Regions from separate parts of the Arthrobacter sp. B0316-5-4 genome, predicted to be linked through region 2. Evidence: riboswitches for the same ligand, from Rfam matches in the RefSeq annotation. Region 2 holds a riboswitch; each other region holds the start of a gene.
The links. A riboswitch is a leader RNA that binds a small molecule or an ion and turns the genes downstream of it on or off. The one in region 2 is predicted to bind glycine.
Positions count from the first base shown of each region.

Region 1: it holds a riboswitch for glycine, as region 2 does, so the genes downstream of both, gcvP (aminomethyl-transferring glycine dehydrogenase) here and gcvP (aminomethyl-transferring glycine dehydrogenase) in region 2, are expected to answer to the same signal.
Region 3: it holds a riboswitch for glycine, as region 2 does, so the genes downstream of both, cycA (D-serine/D-alanine/glycine transporter) here and gcvP (aminomethyl-transferring glycine dehydrogenase) in region 2, are expected to answer to the same signal.

Region 1 covers NZ_JBNHFN010000005.1:331,723-335,890, forward strand. The annotation lists gene AC5RU9_RS17140 (PucR family transcriptional regulator) at 21-1,547, shown strand; glycine riboswitch at 1,622-1,720, shown strand; gene gcvP (aminomethyl-transferring glycine dehydrogenase) at 1,857-4,168, shown strand, end outside.
Region 2 covers NZ_JBNHFN010000004.1:705,828-709,995, forward strand. The annotation lists gene gcvP (aminomethyl-transferring glycine dehydrogenase) at 1-2,060, opposite strand, end outside; glycine riboswitch at 2,113-2,236, opposite strand; glycine riboswitch at 2,238-2,335, opposite strand; gene AC5RU9_RS15215 (TetR/AcrR family transcriptional regulator) at 2,432-2,971, opposite strand; gene AC5RU9_RS15220 (MFS transporter) at 3,044-4,168, shown strand, end outside.
Region 3 covers NZ_JBNHFN010000003.1:699,438-703,605, reverse strand. The annotation lists gene AC5RU9_RS11770 (ExeM/NucH family extracellular endonuclease) at 1-592, shown strand, start outside; gene cycA (D-serine/D-alanine/glycine transporter) at 660-2,126, opposite strand; glycine riboswitch at 2,271-2,369, opposite strand; gene AC5RU9_RS11760 (FAD/NAD(P)-binding protein) at 2,444-4,168, opposite strand, start outside.

The DNA of each region.
Region 1 (4,168 bases), on a different contig from region 2:
AAGTGAAAGGAGGCCCCGGAATCGCCATTACGGTCGCCGAACTCGTGGCTGAGCCGCAGTTGGGACTCACGCTCTTGGCCGGTGCCGCCGGACAAGACAACCGCATCACCTGGGCACACACCTCAGACCTCCCCAGGCTGTGGGAATGGGTCACGGGCGGCGAACTCATGATGACCAACGGGCTGTCCATCCCGCCCGATCCGGCGGGCCAGGTGGCGCTCGCCGAGGCATTGGTGGACGCAGGTGCCAGCGCCTTGGCGATCGGCGAGAAGATGCACGCACCGCCGCTGACGGCCGGGTTCCTGGCGGCCTGTGAACAGTTGCCCCTGCCCCTGATCAACATTCCGTATCCGCTGCCGTTCATCGCCATTGCGCGCTCTGTGGCCGAATCCTCGCTCCTCGAAGAATCGCGCCGGCTCAGGCAAACCGCGCGGGTTTATGACCTGTTGCGGACAGCCGGCGCCTCCGAGGACCATTGGCAAAGCCTGGTGCAGCGGCTTGCGACGGAGCTTGATGCCCATTTGTTTGTGGTGGACCGCAGCTGCCTCCACCCCTGGCATCCGGACGGGCAGGCGCTGCCGGATTTCCTGGCCGACGCCTGGGCTCCCGCGTCGGGCCAGGCATCCTCAGGGCAGGCGGCGCCCGCTGGGAAGAACTTCCAGTGGCATCGGATCCGTGGCCGGCACGTGCTGACCATGGACATCCCCACCCACGCGAATGCGCTCCTGGTGGTGCTGCCCAACAGCGAACCGCACCCGGACGCCGTCGTACTCCTCCACGCCGCAACCGTGCTGGGACTGCAGCTCTCGCGGATTGTCCTGTCGCTTGAAAGCCGCCACCGGCTGGCCGGCGAGTTCCTGCTGCAGGCCGCGGACGGACGGCTCGGGGTGGCGGAAATGGAAAGCCGGATGGTCTCGTTCGGCATACCGGCTACGGACTTCCTGATGGTCACCATGGCATCGGGTAACGCAACGCAAGCGCACGAAGACGACCGGCTGGCCGGCGTCCATATCGAACTGTGGCGGCATGGGGTTGCGTCGGCGTCCTTGAAGCGGAACAACCGGCTCCACGTGGTGGTTCCAGCGGATGTATCCGACGACGTCCTGGTGCATTGCGGTGGCCTTGGCAGCGTGATCGGGATCAGCGCGCCGGCGGCTGTTGCCGGGATCCAGCGGGCGTTGCAGGAGTCCCTGTGGGCCCTGGGGTCAGCCCGTGCCAACAGGCTGGAATTGGCCCGATACGCGCAGGGACCGTCGTGGCTTGGGTTGACCGGATTCGAGGAGGGGACGGCGTTGGTGCGGCGCCTGCTGGGTCCGATTTTCGACTACGAGCAGAGCCAGGACGGTGATCTGATCCTGACCCTGAGGACATATTTGGACTCTCAACGTTCCTGGCAAAAGACTGCTGCGGCGCTGTTCGCGCACCGGCAAACCATCATCTACCGGATCCGAAAAATCGGTGAGTTGACGGGGCTGGACATGGGTGAAACGTCCACAGTTGCGCAGTTGTGGTTCGCGCTGCAGATCCACGAAGCGATGCATCAGTAGCCACAGCTTGCTTGCGCTTTTTCAAAATAACCGGCTATGGTGTGAAGCGTGTCACTCACGTGATGCAACGCTTTTGATCTGCGGCGGGAGAGTCCTGCCGGTACATCCAGTCAGGCGCCGTAGGAGCAAATCCTCCCCAGGAATCTCTCAGGCCCATGTACCGCCGCGGTTAGGCAACTCTGGAAAGCAGTCCGGGCAACCGGGCTCACCGACGGTGCAAGCAGGCAACCATTCCTGCGGAATCTCTCAGGTCCAATACAGAGCGGGGAGGAACCCACATCATCGTGGCGCTCAGTGGGCGCCTGAATCATGGAGTTCCTCTTGACTGTTCAATCAACCCCTACCGCGTTCGCGGACCGGCATATCGGCGCACGGCGCCAGGCCGATGTTGACACCATGCTCAAGGCCATCGGCTACGACTCTGTCGACGGCTTGGTGGACGTTGCTGTCCCCGATTCCATCCGCCAGGACACTGCCCTGAAGTTGCAGGACGCCCTCACCGAGGTGCAGGTCCTCACCGAGCTGCGCAAGCTGGCTTCCAAGAACAAAACCGCCGTGCAGATGATCGGCCAGGGCTACTACGACACCGTGACCCCGCCCGTTATCCGCCGCAACATCCTGGAATCGCCCGCTTGGTACACGGCCTACACCCCGTACCAGCCGGAAATTTCCCAGGGCCGCCTCGAAGCGTTGCTCAACTTCCAGACCATGGTCCAGGACCTTACTGGACTTCCCGTGGCCAACGCCTCGCTGCTGGACGAAGCTACCGCCGTCGCAGAGGCAGTGCTGCTGATGCGGCGCGCCAACAAGTCCAAGACCGCCAAGGACGGCAAGACTGTCCTGGATGCGGATCTCCTCCCGCAGACCATCGCGATCGTCAGGGGCCGCGCTGAGGCGCTGGGCTTCGAGGTCGAGATCGCGGACCTTTCTGCCGGCCTGCCCGACGGCGACATCAACGGTATTGTCCTGCAGCAGCCGGGCGTCTCGGGTCGCGTGTTCGACCACTCTTCCGTGATCGCGGAGGCCAAGGAGCGCGGCGCACTCGTCACCGTCGCTGCCGACCTCCTGGCGCTCACCCTCATCACGTCGCCCGGTGAGCAAGGTGCCGATGTCGCCGTCGGAACCGCGCAGCGTTTCGGCGTCCCGTTGTTCTTCGGCGGCCCGCACGCCGCCTACATGGCCGTCCGCGAAGGCATGGAGCGCACGCTCCCTGGCCGCATCGTCGGCGTCTCCAAGGACAACGCGGGCGTTCCCGCCTACCGCTTGGCGCTGCAGACCCGTGAGCAGCACATCCGCCGCGAAAAGGCCACGTCCAACATCTGTACGGCCCAGGCATTGCTGGCCATCGTGGCTTCGATGTACGCGGTTTACCACGGCCCGGAAGGCCTGAAGTCGATCGCCGAAACCGTTCACGGCCATGCACGCACGCTTGCGACGGCGCTGAAGGCGGCTGGCCGCGAACTCGAGACCGAGTCCTTCTTCGACACCCTCACGGTCCGGGTCCCAGGCAAGGCGGACAAAGTCATCGCCGCCGCCGAAGCCCGCGGTATCAACCTCCGGTTCATCGACGCCGACACCGTGGGTGTCTCCATTGATGAAACCACGACGCCGGAGGTCCTCTCCGCAGTAGCCGTTGCCTTTGGTGCCGGTCCGGTAAGGGACGCGGCCGACTTCGAGCTGCCCGCGGACGTGGTCCGGACCAGCGATTTCCTGCAGCATCCGGTGTTCAATACGCACCGTTCCGAGACGCAGTTGTTGCGCTATATCCGCAAGCTGTCCGACCGGGACCTTGCGCTGGACCGCACCATGATCCCGCTGGGTTCGTGCACCATGAAGCTGAACGCCACCGCGGAGATGGAAGCCATCTCCTGGCCGGAGTTCGCCTCCATCCACCCTTTCGCTCCCGACCACCAGACAGCGGGCTGGCGTGAACTGATCGAGGACCTGGAAGCGGACCTGACCGAGATCACCGGCTACGACCAGGTCTCCATCCAGCCGAACGCCGGTTCCCAGGGTGAGCTCGCCGGGCTCCTCGCGATCCGCGGCTACCACCTCTCCCGGGGCGACGAGCAGCGCACTGTCTGCCTGATCCCCGCTTCCGCCCACGGCACCAACGCCGCATCGGCAGTGCTGGCAGGCATGAAGGTGGTTGTGGTGGCGACCGCTGCTGATGGCACCATCGACCACGCGGACCTGACCGCCAAGATCGAAGCCAACAAGGACGTCCTGTCCTGCATTATGATCACCTACCCGTCCACGCACGGTGTCTACGACGCTGATGTCCGGGAAGTCTGCGACGCGATCCACGCAGCCGGTGGCCAGGTCTATGTTGACGGCGCCAACCTCAACGCACTGGTTGGCTTGGCCCAGCCTGGCAAGTTCGGCGGCGACGTCTCCCACCTTAACCTGCACAAGACCTTCTGCATCCCGCATGGTGGCGGCGGACCCGGCGTTGGGCCGGTTGCGGCCAAGGCACACCTGGCACCGTTCATGCCGGGCGATGCCAACAAGGCAGCCCATGAACCGGGTCATGGCGTCGCGATTTCCGCTTCGCGTTATGGATCCGCCGGCGTCCTGCCGATCTCCTGGGCTTACGTGAAGCTCATGGGCGGCCAGGGCCT
Region 2 (4,168 bases):
AACTTGCCCGGCTGGGCCAAGCCAACCAGCGCGTTGAGGTTGGCGCCGTCGATGTAGACCTGGCCACCGGCCTCGTGGATGGCGTCACAGACTTCGCGGACGTCGGCGTCGTACACACCGTGCGTGGACGGGTAGGTGATCATGATGGCAGAGAGGACGTCCCTGTTGGCCTCGATCTTGGCCTTGAGGTCGACGTGGTCGATGGTGCCATCGGGCGCGGTGGCCACAACCACTACCTTCATGCCGGCGAGCACTGCCGACGCGGCGTTGGTGCCGTGGGCGGAGGCCGGGATCAGGCAGACGTTGCGCTGGTCATCGCCGTTGGAGAGGTGGTAGCCGCGAATGGCCAGCAGGCCAGCCAGCTCACCCTGGGAACCGGCGTTGGGCTGGATGGAGACCTGGTCGTAGCCGGTGATCTCGGTCAGCTGCGCCTCGAGGTCGGTGATCAGCTCACGCCAGCCTTCGGTCTGGGAGTCCGGCGCGAACGGGTGGATGGAGGCGAACTCCGGCCAGGAAATGGCTTCCATCTCTGCCGTGGCGTTCAGCTTCATGGTGCACGAACCCAGCGGGATCATGGTGCGGTCCAGTGCGAGGTCCCGGTCGGAGAGCTTGCGGATGTAACGCAGGAGCTGGGTTTCGGAGCGGTGGGTGTTGAACACCGGGTGCTGCATGAAGTTGCTGGTGCGCTCAACTGAAGCTTCAAGCGCGAAGCCCTCAGCGGACTCAAGTACCGAAGCGCCGAAGACATCGAGGACACGACCGACAATCTCGGAAGTAGTGGTTTCATCGACCGAAATGCCAACCGTGTCCGCGTCGACGCCGCGCAGGTTAATACCGCGCGCATCGGCCGCTGCAACAACTTCGGCAGCCTTGCCTGGAACGCGGACCGTGATGGTGTCGAAGAACGAGCCGTGGAGGACCTCGACGCCGGCAGCCTTCAGGGATGCGGCCAAGGTGCGGGCGTGTCCGTGTGCGGTCTCCGCGATCGCCTTCAGGCCCTCGGGGCCATGGTAAACCGCGTACATCGAGGCCACGATGGCCAGCAGCGCCTGTGCGGTACAGATGTTGGACGTGGCCTTCTCGCGGCGGATGTGCTGCTCGCGGGTCTGCAGCGCCAAGCGGTAGGCGGGGACACCGGCGTCGTCCTTGGAAACGCCCACCAGGCGACCGGGCATGGAACGCTCCAGGCCCTTCTGGACCGCCATGTAAGCGGCGTGCGGACCGCCGAAGAACAGCGGCACGCCCAGGCGCTGCGCGGAACCAACAGCAATATCGGCGCCCTGCTCACCGGGAGGGGTGATGAGCGTCAGGGAGAGGAGGTCGGCCGCGACGGTGACCAGCGCACCGCGCTCCTTGGCCTCGGCAATGACGGCAGAGTGGTCGAACACGCGACCGGAAACGCCCGGCTGCTGGAGGACGACGCCGTTGATGGCACCCTCCGGGAGGCCGGCGCTGAGATCGGCAACCTCAACCTCGAAACCCAGTGCCTCGGCGCGGCCCTTCACGATCGCGATGGTCTGCGGGAGGCAGTCGGCGTCGAGAACGGTCTTGCCGTCCTGGGCAGCCTTGTTCTTGTTGGCGCGGCGCATCATCAGGACGGCCTCGGCCACGGCCGTTGCTTCGTCCAGGAGGGAGGCGTTGGCGATGGGCAGGCCCACCAGGTCCTGGACCATGGTCTGGAAGTTGAGCAGTGCTTCGAGGCGGCCCTGCGAGATTTCCGGCTGGTACGGGGTGTACGCCGTGTACCAGGCCGGGGACTCAAGTATGTTGCGGCGGATGACAGCCGGCGTGACGGTGTCGTAGTAGCCCTGCCCGATCATCTGGACGGCAGTCTTGTTCTTCGAGGCGAGCTTGCGCAGCTCAGCCAGGACTTCGACTTCGCTCAGGGCGTTCTGCAGGGTGAGGGCGACGTCCTGGCGGATATCGTTGGGAACGGCGGTGTCGACCAACGAATCAACAGTGTCGTAGCCGACGGACTTGAGCATGGTCTCAATGTCGGCCTGGCGGCGGGCGCCGATATGCCGATCGACGAAGGTGGTGGAGGCAGAACTAACCGTCACGAAGGAACTCCATTACTTGGGCGGCGTTTGGGTACGCCACAGCGGCTGGGTTCCTCCCCGCTCTGTATTGGACCTGAGAGTTTCCGCGCTGTTTGGACAACATCGCTTGCACCGTCGGTGAGCACAACGCTCTTTCACCCTTAGGTGGGCAGAACGCCTGCTGCTTTCCAGAGTTGCCTTGCCGCGGCGGTGCGTGGGCCTGAGAGATTCCTGGGGAGGGTTTGCTCCTACGGCGCCTGCATCACATGCTTGCAGGACTCTCCCGCCGCAGATCATAGGCAATGTTCAGTTATAACGTGACCCCGGTTCAGGGCAGGCCACAAGGGTTAATTGTCCTACGTGCGGGGCGTCGCCGCAAATGGGCTGACGTGCTACTTCCGCAGCCGCTCCAGCACTCCGAGCAGGATTTCGACGTCGGCCTCCCGGCCATCGTTGCCGGCCTCCTGGCCGCCCTCGAACATTGCGTTGAAATACAGCCCGTCGCCCATGTAGCTAACGGCCTTCGCGACCTCGGGGCCGACATCCTTGGCGAGGACATCGAGCCATTGCTTTTGGATTCCGGCAAACCTGCGGCGGGTTTCTTCGTGGGCAACCTCGGCCAGGCGGGTCGCGGCAACAAACGCACGGTCCATCGGCGTCCCGGCCCACAGGGACGTCCGGATGAAGTAGGCGGCAGCACCGTCCGGCGCGGCCCTCATCTGCTCAATATCCTGTTCGGCCAGTTGGTCCAGGCGTTCCAGCAGGGCGCTGATCAGCGACTCCTTGTTGGGAAAGTGGTACAGCAACCCACCCTTGGAGACGCCGGCCCGTTTGGCGACAGCGTCGAGCGTGGCAGCCCGCTCCCCTACCTCTATGAGGAGGGCTTCGTAGGCATCCAGGACGGCGTCCCGGGCAACTGGTTTTCGTGGCATGTGTACATCATTCCCTAAAGGTTTGCTGGGGTTTAATTTGAAACTATACCGTCTGGACGGTACAGTAAGAGCATGTTCTCGCCGTCCTCCACCAAAGCTCCCCGTTCCGCTCGTCCCGTCATGGGCCCTGCAGCACCGTGGCGCGACTGGACGGCCCTGGCACTCCTGATGTTCCCGGTACTGCTGGTGGCCGTCGACAACACCGCGCTCACCTTTGCCCTGCCCGAAATTGCCCGATCCCTGGATGTTGGCGGCGTGCAGCTGCTCTGGATCGTGGACGCCTACCCGCTGGTCCTTGCCGCGCTCCTCGTTTCCATGGGCAACCTCGGCGATAGGATCGGACGACGGCGGCTGCTCCTGATCGGCAGCACAGGCTTCGCTGCGGTGTCGGCTGCTACGGCGTTCGCGCCTTCCGCCGAATGGCTGATTGCCGGCCGCGCCGGCCTTGGCGTCTTCGGCGCAATGCTGATGCCCTCCACGCTTTCCCTGATCCGGAACATCTTCACCGACCCCAACCGCCGCCGGCTCGCAATCGCCGTATGGGCTGCCGGGTTCTCCGGTGGTGCCGCCCTCGGCCCGATCTTCGGCGGTTGGCTGGTAGAACACTTCTGGTGGGGCGCCGTTTTCCTGGTGGCAGCCTTCCTGCTGCTGCCGCTGCTCGCCTTCGGCAGGGCCTTGATCCCCGAGTCCAAGGACGCAAACCCCGGCCGCGTGGATGTCCCCAGCATCGCTCTGTCGATATTCACCATGGCTCCGTTTGTCTACGGCATCAAGGAATTCGCGGTGCACGGCTTTGGGCCGACAGCAGCGGTGTTCATGCTTTTCGGCTTGGTGATGGGTGTTCTCTTCGTCCGTCGCCAGCAGAAGATCGACAGCCCGATGCTGGATGTCAGCCTGTTCAAGAACAAGGTGTTCAGTACGGCGATCATTGCCAACGTACTCTCGCTGTTCTCCATGACCGGCTTCATCTACTTCTTCGCGCAGCACCTGCAATTGGTTGAAGGTCAGTCCCCCATGGAGGCTGGTATCGCAATGATCCCCGCGCTCCTGGCAACAGTCATCGCCGGCCTGCTGGTGGTGCCCCTGGTCAAAAAGATCCGGCCCGGCTACGTGGTGGCTGGCGGGTTGACGCTCAGTGCCGTCGGCTACTTCGTAGCTGTCGTGGGCGACCACGGTAGCGGCCCGGTGTTCCTCCTG
Region 3 (4,168 bases), on a different contig from region 2:
GATCGACCCCGCAAAGCAGTACAGGATCGGTACCTTCAGCTTCCTCGCAACCGGCGGTGACAACTTCCGGGTCTTCAAGGAGGGCAGCAACACGAAGGACACGGGCCTGGTGGACCGTGACGCCTGGATCAAGTACCTCCAGACGCACAACCCGGTCTCGCCGGACTTCGCACGCCGCTCAGTTGCTGTGGCGAACTCCACCACAGCCGAGGTCAAGGCTGGCGAATCCATCACGCTGGCGGTCTCCAAGCTGAACCTGACCTCCATCGGCAGCCCTGCGAACACCTCGCTGAAGGCGGTCTTTGTCGACGCCAAGGGCGCCTCCGTGGCAGTCGGGGACGTTCCGGTGACCGCCGGCGCGGCGACCGTCAACGTGAAGGTGCCCGCTGCAGCGGCCGCAGGTACAGGCACCCTGGTGCTGACCGCCGTCGAGTCCGGAACGGTAGTGAAGGCCCTGGTCAAGGTGGCAGCGAGCGGGCCCAACCCGCCGCAGTGCACCCCGCCCACCAAGCCCTCCAAGTGGTACGACATTGTGGGCTGGCTGCGGTACGGCATCGAATGGTTGCAGTACCAGAAATGCCTGAGGGGCTAAGCGCCCCATAGCATGACCCCAAGAGACAGGCCCCTCACGATTCGTTCGTGAGGGGCCTGTCTTGTGGTTACTTGTTTGCCGGCTCCGGGTCCTGGACCCTGGCAGCATCACTGCGCAGCTCGGCCTGGAAAGCCGCGTAACGGGCCAGGTGGGCCGGACGGCGTCGGAGTACCGCCCAAGCGACCCCCAGGATCACGAACCACAGCGGCGTGGCGAGCAACGCTGTGAGGGTGTCCGGCTGGGTGGTCAGCGCCCACAGCACGAAGGCAAAGAAGGCGAACACCACCCACACCATGGCCACTCCACCCGGCATTTTGAACGCCGAAGATTCGTGCAGGTGGGGGCGGCGCTTCCGGAAGGCCAGGTAGCTGGCCAGGATGATCGACCATACGAAGACGAAGCAGACGGCAGACACGGTGGTCACCATGTCGAACGCCTTACCGACGTCCTGGCCGGCGTACATGAGCACGACGCCGGACAGCAACAGAACGCAGGACAGGAACAGTGCGTTGCGGGGTACTTTGCGTCCGGAGAGCGCGCCGAACACCTTGGGGGCATCGCCTTCCTGGGCGAGGCCGAACACCATGCGGGACGTGGAGTAGATTCCTGAGTTGGCTGAGGACATGGCGGACGTGAGGACCACCAGGTTGACGATGGTGGCTGCTGCGCCCAGACCGGCCAGCGAGAACATGGCAATGAACGGACTGTGACCGGCAGCGAACTGGGTCCACGGGGTGACGGACATCAGGATGATCAGGGCGCCCACGTAGAAGAGGAGCACACGGATGGGAATCGAGTTGATGGCCTTGGGCAGGTTCTTTTCAGGGTCCTTGGCCTCAGCCGCAGTGGTTCCCACCAGTTCGATGCCGACGAAAGCGAAGACCGCGATCTGGAATCCGGCGACGAAACCCATGAATTCGTTCGGGAAGAAGCCTCCATGGCTCCAGAGGTTGGTGAAGCTGGCCGGGCCTGCTTCGGACTGGAATCCGCTGAAGATCATGAACAGGCCAACAATGATCAGGGCCGCGATGGCGACGATCTTGATGAGGGCGAACCAGAACTCGGTTTCGCCGAATGCCTTCACCGTTGCCAGGTTCAACAGCAGGAGGATGCCGATGGTAATCAGCCCCGGCACCCAGAGCGGAAGGGAAGGCCACAGCTCCTGCGAGTAGCCCGCTATCGCGATGACGTCCGCGATTCCCGTGATGACCCAGCAGAACCAGTACGTCCAACCGGTGAAGAAGCCGGCCCAAGGACCCAGGAGGTCAGCTGCGAAGTCGCTGAAGGATTTGTAGTTCAGGTTGCTGAGCAGCAGTTCGCCCATGGCACGCATGACGAAGAACAGCATGAAGCCGATGATCATGTACACGAAGATGACGGACGGGCCGGCGGCGGAGATGGTTTTGCCGGATCCCATGAAAAGGCCTGTTCCGATTGCTCCGCCGATGGCGATGAGCTGGATGTGGCGGTTGCTGAGCTGGCGCTCAAGATGCGGTGAATCGGTACCGGTTGAGGGTGGGCGCTGAATCGTCAAAGGAACTCCATCGTTCAGGCGGCACTGGGTGCCACAAGATTCGGGTTCCTCCCCGCTCTGTAGATGGACCTGAGAGTTTCCGCAGGCGTGGGCCTGCTTGCACCTTCGGTGAGCCCGGCGTTCCGGACTGCTTTCCAGAGTTGCCTCGCCGCGGCGGTACATGGGCCTGAGAGATTCCTGGGGAGGGTTTGCTCCTACGGCGCCTGTGGTGATGTACCGGCAGGGCTCTCCCGCCGCGGATCAAAAGCGCGCACCACCAGTTCGGTGATGCAGCTCACACACTAACGAAGGCCGGGCGGCACTGCAACCCTGGGTCCTCAGCGGGCCAGAATGCTACGCGCAATCTCATCGGCATCCCGGAGGGTCCGCTGCCCGCTGGCATAGGCCTGCCCGGTCCGGGGCCGGGCCTCCGCAGCGATGGCCGTGCCCCACTGTGAAGCGGACAACTGCAGGCCCAGCACGTACAGGTTTTCGGTGACCGACCCGTTGGCCGCCAGGGGCCGATACGGATGCGGCACAACGTCCAGGCCGGTGGTCTGCATGGGAGTACCCTCGACGCTCATCATGATCTTGGTGCGGACCAGCCCGTCAGCCATGAGCTGTTCCAACAGCGGAGAGAGGTTGATGCCCACCCTGTTGGCGGGCGACATCGCCTCGATCAGGGTTCGCGCTTCCACCGGAGCGTCATGTACCCAAGGCGAAACCGCCCGGAACAGTTTCGCGCTCCGGTCCACGCTGAACTTCGGGTCCGGCCCAACAAAACTTACGACGCCGGCACGCGCCAAGGCGGCCAGCTGCTCCGAACGCAGCGCGGGCGCCCCGCTGGCCAGCCCTTCGACGAAGGATTCGAACCAGCCCCGAAGCCCCGCCAACCAGGATTCGTCCGTGATGCCACCATCAGCCACCACGGATTTCAGGATCGCCCGGCCGGTGTGGAGCGCACCGATCGCCATCTTCACGGGGTCCGATTCACCCAAGGCCGATCGGCGCGCATCATCATCCAGGTACGCCGTGACTGCCGCGTCCAGCTCCCGCCTTGACGCAAAAGTACGTCCGGCCAGCGGCGCGGCGAGTCCGCGAAGATTCAGCCGGCGGGAAGCCACGACGTGCTTTTCCACGAGATCACCCACATCGATTTCCCACTTCGCGGTGGTGTGCGCGTGCGGTTGGAGCGCGTCCTCGAGGTCCGCCAGGAACTGCGCAGGATCCTTGATCGCAGCGGGTTGTGAACGGGCCAGCGTTGAGTAATACGCCCACAGTGCATCACGGTGGAGCAGCGGCCAAAGGTCGTGGTCGAAACCGGGCTGGATTCCGGCCGCCCGGAACCGGTCCACGGCGTCTTCGGTCAGGTAGCGCATGGTGATGCTGCTGGGGTAGTAGCCAGCCAGCCCTGCCTTGGCACGGTAAGGAGTGCCCCGCCGGGAGGCAGCAATGATCCTGGGTTCCCTGCCCGATGCCCGATACTCCAGCACGCCTGCCCCGGGAGAACCGGCCTCGACGAACTTGCCGCCACGGCCCTCAGTCAGCTGGCCCATGACGTCGAAGAAGTTCAAACCCATGCCGCGGATCAGCACCGGCTCGTTATCCGGCACTGCCTCCCAGTCGACGTCCGCTGGCGGTGCTGGCGGGAAATAGAGCAGCCCTTGCTCCTCCGCGGCGCTCTTGAAAGACCTCTGCTCGGGATTTAGCCGGGACTCGATGTGACCCAGTGCGAGGACCACGGAACCGACGGTGAGGATCGCACCGTTGGCGAGTTCGACGTCGAACGCGTTTTTGGTTCCGTCCTTCACCGGTCGCGCCGCCACGGCTGAGGTCTCATGGAACGTGACCTCGACGCCGTCGGGCAGCCGTTCGAGCAACCCGTCAAGCGTTTGGCGCAAGTACCGCCCATACAGGGCACGGCTGGGGAAGTCATGTGATTCGAGGGTGGCAAGCTCCGCCTTTTCGGCGTCGTCCAGTCCCAAGCCATCACGACGCCGGGCCTCGCGCCACTGGTCGAACGAACCACCTGCCAGCGGCGGAGCGAGCCTGGGATCTTCAGG